DNA from 3 places in the Pseudomonas sp. GL_139_B genome. Region 2 is predicted to be linked to each of the others. Evidence: predicted binding sites of a transcription regulator. Region 2 holds the regulator's gene; each other region holds the start of a gene.
What was found. Region 2 encodes FliA, which starts transcription of late flagellar genes. Its sites were predicted from a motif close to CTAAAGTTTNNNNNNNNNNNGCCGNTAA; they were not measured.

Region 1 (3,278 bases), 2.6 Mb from region 2:
CATCTGTTCGATTTCTTCGGTCGATTGCTGGGTGCGTTTGGCCAGTGTGCGGACCTCATCGGCCACCACCGCAAAACCACGCCCCTGCTCACCGGCCCGCGCGGCTTCGATGGCCGCGTTAAGGGCCAACAGATTGGTCTGATCAGCGATGCTTTTGATCACTTCCAGTACACGGCTGATGGACTGGCTGTCGCTGGCCAGTTGATTGATCACCAACACCGACTGATCGATCTCACTGGCCAATTGCACGATGCTGCCCTGCTGGGACGCGACCAGCCCGCGGCCAGTGATGGTCTCGTCGTTGACGCTGTGGGCGCTGCTGACTGCGGCAGCCGCACTGCGCGCCACCTCAAGGGAGGTGGCCGACATCTGGTTCATGGCCGTGGCGACTTGCTCGATTTGCGTACGTTGCCCAGCCACCGCCTGGTTGCTCTGGGTAGAGACGCTTTGCACCTGCCCGGCCTGGCGTTCGACCTCATTCACGGTCTTCCCGACGCGCTCGATCAGGTCATGGATTTTCTTCACGGTGCCGTTGAACACCTCGCCCAACTCGCCGAGCTCATCGCGGCTTTCCGCGCGGAAGGTCACCGTCATGTCGCCGGCAGCGACTGTGTCCATCATTTCGCCAAGACGCTTGAGGGTGGTGCGGGTTGAAGCGTAGAAGCCGCCGTAAAGGTAGAAAATCAGCACAAACACCACCGACAGCGCCACGGCCTGCAAGACCATGTGGGTGCGGTTTTGCTCCAATCGCTGCTGCAACTGGGTACCGAGGAACTTCAATATGGCTTCGTTGAGTTGGTAAGTTTGGTCCATCAGGCCGGTGACCTGATCGTAAAACCCTTGCCAGGGTGTATCGAGAGTGTCGGCCATCACCACTTTTTCTTCGAACAGCTCACTGGCTTTTTTCAGCGAAGCCTTGCTGCTATCAGCTTGCGCAGCCAGGATTTCACGCGCCACCTTGCTGGAGCCCAATGCATCCTGCAATTTCAGGCCATACTCGCCCTGAAGCTTCTCGACCTGCGCCAACAACTCATCAAATCGAGTGCTCGACGCCGAGTTTATAAAGCCTTGCCCGAGAGACAAAGCCCCCATCGCCCGGCCTTCGCCCAGCAGCTGGGTCACACGCGGAGTAACGCTGGTGATCAGCTCACTCAGTTGACGCATGTCGCTTTGGCTGTCGCGACTGAGGCCGGCCTGAGTGGCGATTATCTGGCTGAAAATCTGCGCGTTGCCGAGCAGTTTTCCGATCATTCCACTTTTGCTTTGCAGGGAGGTTTCCGCTTGCTGGGCTTTGAACGCAGCGATCATTTCATCGCGCTTGCCGTCGAAAGCCGTGATCTGCTCCGGATCAGTGGTCATCGCAGTCAGCCCTTGCAGGCGCGCGAGGATGCTTTGCTCCAGCACGCCAATCTTCGACTCGATATTGCCGGCCTTGCCGGACTGGCCGAGTGTGACGTTGATCTGCACCAGATTGTTCAGGGTTTCCAGGTCTCGCCGAAGGGTCAGGCCGCTGCCCAGCAGGTCTAGGCTCTGCAGCTCAATTTGTGTGCCCTGAAACTCACGATAGGAATCGCGCACCAGATAAAAGTTGGTGACAAGCATGGGCACAAGGAACAGCACGCTGATCAGGCTGAACTTCATGCCGAAGCTCAGGCGGTTCATCAGCGCGACGGCGGGATAGAGCAAGCTCTTCACTGGAAATCTCCCTTTTAATTCTTATTTTTATTTGGCGCGCACAGATCGGCGGCAGATAGCCACTATTCAGCGCTATCCCTGTATATCTTAAATCGGCAGGATGTTTTGTAACTTAAGGTTAACGAAGGGAAGTACACGCTTGTAGCAGCTGGCGCAGCCTGCTGCTACAGGGATTGAAGTTACGGGAAGACCGTCCACAACGCAAAACCGGCATACCAGAGCACCGCCGCGCGCAGCAGCAATTCCCAGATCCGGTCCAGACTGTTGATGCCATCCGGTCCGACAACCGGAGCCGGGATCTCACCGGCCACCAGTCCGACTTTCTCGATCAACTGAGCGGCGCCGATGTTCCAGTTCAGTAACTCACTCAACATCACCCGGCTGACCGCCACAAAGTTGCCGATCAGTGCAAAACTCATCGCCAGCAATCGCACGGGCACCCAATCAAAGGCGTGACGCAATTGTGCCGCGCGCTCGACCACGGCCGGGTTCTGCCCATACTCCTCGGTCAGTGCCAGCAAGCGATAACTCAGGGCGGCAACCGGACCCAGCAAGAAGTACCAGAAAATGACCGCAAAGAAACTTTGGTAAGCCTCCCACAGCAGGTGGGCTTCGACCCGTTCCAGCAATTGTTCGGCACTTTCGGCGCAAATATCCAGGTCACGAGCGGCCACATGTGCAGCGGCTTGCAGGTCTTCCCGGCGCCAGGCATCGCGAAATGGCCCCAGGCCCGCCAGCAGATCGCCGCGACCCAGGCTGTAAATCACCACCAGCAAATGCACCGGTAACGTCAGAAAACCGTAGGCCACGGGGTTCAGCACGACCAACAGCAACCCCAGCAGCGCGATCGGCAACAACACAATAATGATAAGGATCAACCATGGCCGGTCGATCAGACGTGGCGTCACCTCAAGCTTGTTCAACTCGCGCACCCAACCGCCATCACGCTGGACTCGATGGCGCAGTGCCGAGAATTTCTCGATCCACACCGCCAACAGCAACACCAGAAAACTCATTGTCCTTCCTCTTTTGCCAGGGCCGCACGATAGCGTGCCCAGTCGAACGCCGGTCCTGGATCAGTCTTGCGCCCCGGCGCGATGTCGCTGTGTCCGCAAATACGCTGCGCAGTGATGTCGGTGTAGGCGTTTTGCAGCTGTCGGGTCAACGCTGTCAGCGCGAGATACTGAGCATCGGTGAACGGCAGATCATCCGTGCCTTCAAGCTCGATGCCCAGCGAAAAATCATTACAGGTTTCCCGGCCCTCGAAACTCGAAACACCGGCGTGCCAGGCTCGCTCACTACAAGAGACAAACTGAGTAACAGTACCGTCACGCTCAATCAGAAAATGCGCTGACACCCGCAAGTCAGCGATGCCTTCAAAATAAGGATGCTCCGTGACATCCAGACGATTCTGGAAGAATTCCTGCACTTTGCCGGTGGCGAATTGCGCTGGCGGCAAACTGATGTTGTGGATCACCAGCAGGGAAATTTCGCCCGTGGGGCGCGCATTGAAGTTGGGTGAGGGGCATAAACGCACGTCCTGACACCAACCACTCGCGGGGTCCAACTGCATACAGGTTCCT
Region 2 (3,278 bases):
CCTTTTACAGTGTGAAAACCGCGAAAAATTGCATTGAGCAGGTCCGCATCATCCGGTCGGCTTTCAAGCTCGACCAGCTGTTCGGACAGTTGCTCTAGAATCTCGCCGGCCTCAACCAGGAAATCCTGAAGGATCTCTTCATCGGCGCCGAAGCTCATTAAGGGGGTGCTCCTAAAGGTCTAAAAACCTGAACCTAAAATCCAAGACTGGATAGCAAATCGTCCACATCGTCCTGACCGGACACAACGTCTTCTCTTTTATCGGCATGAATCTGCGGACCTTCACCCTGAGAGAGATGTTTTTGTGGATCTTTTTCGGCCAGCATCGATTCACGGTCATGTTCGATACCCGCAAAGCGGTCTACCTGGCTGGCCATGAGTACGAGCTTGAGCAGGTTGCTTTCAACTTCGGTGACCAATTGGGTCACGCGCTTGATGACCTGACCGGTGAGGTCCTGGTAATCCTGAGCCAGCAGGATGTCGTTGAGGTTGCTCGACACCCTGCGGTTGTCTTCGGTGCTGCGTGCCAGGAAACCGTCGATCCGGCGGGCCAGTTCGCGGAACTCTTCAGCGCCGACTTCGCGGCGCATGAACCGCCCCCAATCCGTGCTCAACGCCTGGGCTTCGTCAGCCAGACTATTGACCAACGGCGTGGCGTTTTCCACCAGGTCCATGGTGCGGTTGGCCGCGGCCTCGGTCAGCTTGACCACATACCCCAGGCGCTCGGTGGCGTCCGTGATCTGTGACACCTCCTCGGCTTGCGGCATGTTCGGGTCAATCTGGAAATTGACGATCGCGCTGTGCAGCTCGCGAGTGAGCTTGCCCACTTCCTGGTACAGGCCGCGGTCACGGGTCTGATTGAGCTCATGGATCAATTGCACAGCTTCGCCGAACCTGCCTTTTTCAAGACTCTCGACCAGTTCGACTGCGTGTTTTTTCAGGGTCGATTCAAAATCGCCCATAGAAGACTCTTTATGCTCCATAGCTCCCCCGTGGCGCAGTGGATCAACCGATGCGTTCGAAAATCTTCTCGATTTTTTCTTTCAACGCCTGGGCCGTGAAGGGTTTGACGACATAGCCGTTTACACCGGCCTGGGCCGCTTCGATGATCTGCTCGCGCTTGGCTTCAGCCGTCACCATCAGCACCGGCAGGTGCTTGAGCTTTTCATCGGCGCGCACGTGGCGCAGCAAGTCGATACCGGTCATGCCAGGCATGTTCCAGTCGGTCACCAGAAAGTCGATGCTTCCGCTGTTGAGAACCGGAATGGCAGAAGTGCCATCGTCGGCCTCGACCGTGTTGGTGAACCCAAGGTCACGCAACAGGTTTTTTATGATCCGCCGCATCGTTGAGAAGTCATCAACGATGAGGATTTTCATGTTCTTGTCCAATTCGACCTCCAAGCAGTCTTAAACGCGCCCAGCACCTGGACGCGCCATTTCAATCAATCCGGCGATGCATTCGATGACTGTCTGGAGCACAACAGATCGCGACCGGTGCCGTTCAAACCCGCACCAGCCTCGTTCGCAGTGTCCCCACACTGCCTTCAGCGCGCTCGCCACTCTGCCAAACGCCCCCGCAAACGGGCCGCGCACTGGCTGTGTAACTGGCTGACCCGCGATTCGCTGACCCCCAGGACCTCACCGATTTCCTTGAGATTCAACTCTTCGTCGTAGTACAGCGCCAACACCAGTCGCTCACGCTCCGGCAAATTGGCAATCGCGTCCGCCAGCGCTGCCTGGAAGCGTTCATCTTCCAGATCGCGTGACGGCTCGAGATGAGCACTCGCGCCATCCTCGTGCAGCCCTTCGTGTTCGCCGTCCTGCAACAGATCGTCGAAACTGAATAAGCGGCTGCCCAGGGTGTCGTTCAAAATCCCGTAATAATCGTCGAGACTCAATTGGAGTTCGGCCGCAACCTCGTGATCTTTAGCGTCACGGCCGGTTTTAGCTTCAATAGAGCGAATTGCGTCACTGACCATGCGGGTATTTCGGTGAACCGAACGCGGTGCCCAATCCCCCTTGCGCACTTCATCGAGCATGGCGCCGCGGATTCGTATGCCCGCGTACGTCTCGAAACTCGCGCCTTTGCTGGCGTCGTATTTGGTTGATACCTCAAGCAGGCCGATCATCCCGGCCTGGATCAGGTCTTCAACCTGAACACTGGCTGGCAGACGGGCCAGCAAGTGGTAAGCAATGCGTTTGACCAGTGGCGCGTAACGCTCGATCAGCTCGTACTGCGCGTCACGTGCCGACATCTTGTAGAGGTTGTAGCCACTGGCTGTCATAGGACGGGTCCCGCGGTCTGCTGCACGAGGCGCTCGACAAAAAACTCCAGGTGCCCACGCGGGTTGGCAGGCAATGGCCAGGTATCGACTTTCTGCGCAATGGCCTTGAACGCCAGGGCGCACTTGGAACGCGGGAAGGCTTCATAAACGGCGCGCTGCTTCTGCACGGCCTTACGCACGCTTTCGTCGTAAGGCACTGCGCCGACGTACTGCAGGGCGACGTCAAGGAAGCGATCGGTGACCTTGGTCAACTTGGCGAACAGGTTGCGACCTTCTTGCGGGCTCTGGGCCATGTTGGCCAGGACGCGGAAGCGGTTCATGCCGTAATCGCGGTTAAGCAGTTTGATCAGCGCGTAGGCGTCAGTGATCGAGGTCGGCTCGTCGCAGACCACCAGCAAGACTTCCTGCGCGGCGCGAACAAAACTGACGACCGAGTCACCTATACCCGCAGCAGTATCGATCACCAGGACGTCGAGGTTGTCGCCGATGTCGCTGAAGGCCTGAATCAAGCCGGCGTGCTGAGCCGGGCTCAGGTGAACCATGCTCTGTGTGCCGGAGGCCGCCGGAACGATTCGAATACCGCCTGGGCCCTGCAACAGAACGTCGCGCAGCTCGCAGCGGCCTTCGATCACGTCAGCCAGGGTACGTTTGGGTGTCAGTCCCAGCAGGACGTCGACATTCGCCAGGCCCAGGTCAGCGTCCAACAACATGACGCGACGGCCGAGCTCGGCCAGGGCCAGTGACAAATTCACTGACACGTTAGTCTTGCCGACGCCACCTTTGCCGCCGGTCACCGCGATCACCTGTACGGGATGCATGCTGCCCATGTTATTTCTTTACCTTGTCTTGCATAGACGGAGGCCACATTACTGGCTGCGCGTTCGCTAAAGGAACAATGCATGGCAGGCCATCGATGTAGGTACAAAAACTGTTCATTACTACCTTAGCCGACCTGTTTGGTCGGACTGTGGTAAATGTCAGCGAACATATCAGC
Region 3 (3,278 bases), 2.4 Mb from region 2:
AGGCATAACCGACCACCCGCGCCACCTGCTGCTCCGGATAACTGCCGGCGACCAGCGCGCGGCGGGCGGCGTTGGCACGGTTGGCCGAGAGCTCCCAGTTGCCGAAGTCACCGGTGCCCGAGTACGGCTTGGCATCGGTGTGGCCGCTGATGCTGATCTTGTTCGGCACCGCTTTGATGGTGTCAGCCATGGCCAGCAGGATGTCTTCGAAATACGGTTTCAGACGTGCACTACCAGAATCGAACATCGGGCGGTTTTCGGCGTCCATGATCTGGATGCGCAAACCGTCCTGCGTGATCTCGAAGAGGATCTGATCCTTGAATTTCTGCAGCTGCGGATTTTCATCGACCTTGTTCTGCAATTCTTGCAGCAACAGTTCCAGGCGCTCCTTCTCGACCTGCTCGGCCATGCCTTCGACCTGCTCGGTGTCGATGGTGACCCGGTCTGGCTGCGGCTGCGACTTCACTTCGGGGTTGAGGGTTTTATCTGGCGCCAGGGTCGGAGAACCGCCCAGATCGATGATGTACGGGGTGCCACTTTCGGTAAAGCCAACCGGGTCTTTGAAGTAACCGGCGATGAGGATTTTCTGTTCCGGTGTTGCGGTGGAGAGCAGCCACAGCACCAGGAAGAACGCCATCATCGCCGTCGCAAAGTCCGCGAAAGCGATTTTCCAGGAACCGCCGTGATGCCCGCCCGCGTATTTCTTGACGCGCTTGATGATGATCGGCTGGTTATTTTCCATACAGAGTGCTCTGTCTCACAAATACTGTTCCTTTTTGACGGTGCCTGTTGTCGCCATACGGCGTTGCCGCTCCTCGCCATAGCGAGCTATGACTCGTCGCGGCGCCTTGTCTGGCAACAACAGTCACTCGCCAAAAAAGGAGCGTATTTGCAAAACAGAGCACTATCGACCGCGAACCGCTTGTTCCAGCTCAGCGAAGCTAGGACGGTGCGCCGGATACAGAACCTTGCGACCGAATTCCACAGCCAGCGATGGCGGCATACCGGACGCCGAGGCCACAAGCGAAGCCTTGATGGCTTCGTAGACGTTCAGCTCTTCCTTGGCATCATGGGCCAGGGCATGGGCCAGCGGACCAAAGAAACCGTACGCGGCGAGAATACCGAAGAAGGTACCGACCAGCGCCGCACCGACGTGCACGCCGATCATTTTCTGATCGCTATCACCCAGGGAGGCCATGGTCACAACAATACCCAGTACCGCCGCGACGATACCGAAACCCGGCATGGCGTCAGCGATACCGTTTACCGCGTGGGCAGGGTGATCCAGATCTTCCTTGAGGCTGGTCAGTTCCATGTCGAACAGGCCTTCGAGCTCATGGGGGGCCATGTTGCCGGAGGACATGATGCGCAGGTAATCGCAAATGTACGCGGTCATGCGTTCATCTTTGAGCACCGCCGGGTACTTGGCGAAGATCGGGCTAGCCGCGGCATCCTCGATGTCGCCTTCGATGGCCATCATGCCTTCGCGGCGGCTTTTGTTAAGGATCTCGTAAATCAGCCCCAGCACTTCAAGGTAGAAGGTGTGGTTGAAACGCGAACTGAACATCCCAAAGGCTTTCTTCAGAACGTGCTTGACCATATGCCCAGGGTTGGCCTGCAGGAATGCGCCAAGGGCCGCACCCCCGATAATCATTACCTCAAAAGGCTGAATAAGGGCGGCAATCTTGCCGTGGGAGAGCACGTATCCGCCAAGCACGCTTGCGAATACGACGATGATGCCGAGAATTTTAGCCATAGGTAGGAAAACACTTACTGAGTCGGGTTCAAGGTCATATTCGGAAGTTGAAAAATCTCTTCTTCTCCTTATCGGCAAAACTGCGCCAGACTATAGCCCGTTCAAGCGAAAAGCTAATTTAGCCTTCTCCGGGCACAGGTAATGCAGACGATGATTGCGTCCAACCATGGCTAACCAAACGAACATTCCAACTCAAAAACCGACAACTCTTGAAGGCTGGGTCAAGCTTCTCGATGGCGTGCGTCTGCCGGTTCCGCAAGATAGCCATGACCGTGTCTGCAAGGCCATCGCCGATCACCGCAGCTCGCTTCGCGATATAGCAGAGCTCATGCAAGACAGCCCGGCTTTGGCCTTGAGCATCATTCGTGAAGCCAATCGCCACACCTACGGCAGCATGACCGAGCCTGCGGAAAACCTTGAAGTGGCGATCAATCGCCTCGGTTTGAAACGCACCGAAGAACTGCTCGCCTGCCTGCCCGTAGAGCCGCTGTCACAGATCCCGATTGCGTTGCGTCAGTTGCAGTTGATCAGCCAGCACGCGACGCAACAGGCCAATGGTTTTTTTGCCAGTCGCCTGGCGCGGCTGTGGCAGGACATTCACTGGGGCAGCCTGCTGTTTCTCTCGCCACTCTGGCCCATGGCGCTGACCCATCCGCAATTGCTTGAAGAGTGGGAGCTGCGGGTCATCCATAAAGGCGAATCGGCACGCAACGTCGAAAAGCAGTTGTTCGGTGTGCGCTTGCTGGATATTTGCCAAACCCTGGTGAGCCTCTGGCGCCTGCCGATTTGGGTGGAACAGGGTTATCGCCTGCTGCTGACCGAGCAGCGCGAGCTGGTCAAAGTCCTGCGCATCGCCCGCGACGGCGATCATCCCTTGCGCCAGCAAAACCGCCTCGATGACGATCCGACCCTGCGTCGCTGGCTCAATCAGCCGGCCAATACCGTGCTACTGGCCAACGGCCTGGCGCTGTCGGCGCAACAGGCATGGGACAGTCCTCACAGCAAGCGCTGGCAATACCTGACCAGCCTTTACCTGCAAATGCCCATGGCCGAGGTGCAGCAGCAATTGCATCAACAGGCCGCCAATAGCGCCCGGCTGCATGCCATGGCGGATTTGTGGCACCCCGCTGTTTCGCTGCTCTGGCCGTGGGGCATGAACCGTATCCACGCCAGGCTGCTGCCGGCACCGGCGCCAACCACCGAAGACCTGGCAAAGTGGCGCAACCAATGCGCCGAGTTGCTGATGGAGCCAAGCCCCTTCACAAATGCCATGCACTTGACCACCTCCGCCCGTGACGCTCTGGTCGCGTGCGGCTTGCGCCGAGTGATGATCTTGATGGCTGATCGCACACACGCCAATCTGCGGGTGCATCAGATTGCAGGACTACCAAAAGAAACGGCTGGGCTGAATTTCGTTGTGAGCCAAAGCAGCGTGCTGCAACGTTTGCTCTCGCAACAAGCTCAGGTGCGCCTGACACCCGACAACAACGCCCAATTCTCGGCCTTGTTGCCGGCCAGCCTG

Region 1: a site for FliA is predicted at 1,785-1,812, ahead of AC3ISI_RS03785 (methyl-accepting chemotaxis protein). Genes of this name have one in related genera too.
Region 3: a site for FliA is predicted at 1,825-1,852, ahead of motA (flagellar motor stator protein MotA). Genes of this name have one in related genera too.

The regions. Positions count from the first base shown of each region.
Region 1 covers NZ_CM174403.1:861,197-864,474, reverse strand. The annotation lists gene AC3ISI_RS03785 (methyl-accepting chemotaxis protein) at 1-1,695, opposite strand, end outside; gene ampE (regulatory signaling modulator protein AmpE) at 1,875-2,711, opposite strand; gene ampD (1,6-anhydro-N-acetylmuramyl-L-alanine amidase AmpD) at 2,708-3,268, opposite strand.
Region 2 covers NZ_CM174403.1:4,595,708-4,598,985, forward strand. The annotation lists gene AC3ISI_RS21010 (chemotaxis protein CheA) at 1-158, opposite strand, end outside; gene AC3ISI_RS21015 (protein phosphatase CheZ) at 194-982, opposite strand; gene AC3ISI_RS21020 (chemotaxis response regulator CheY) at 1,005-1,376, opposite strand; gene fliA (RNA polymerase sigma factor FliA) at 1,544-2,284, opposite strand; gene fleN (flagellar synthesis regulator FleN) at 2,281-3,111, opposite strand; gene flhF (flagellar biosynthesis GTPase FlhF) at 3,228-3,278, opposite strand, start outside.
Region 3 covers NZ_CM174403.1:575,885-579,162, reverse strand. The annotation lists gene motB (flagellar motor protein MotB) at 1-742, opposite strand, end outside; gene motA (flagellar motor stator protein MotA) at 905-1,756, opposite strand; gene AC3ISI_RS02565 (HDOD domain-containing protein) at 1,923-3,278, shown strand, end outside.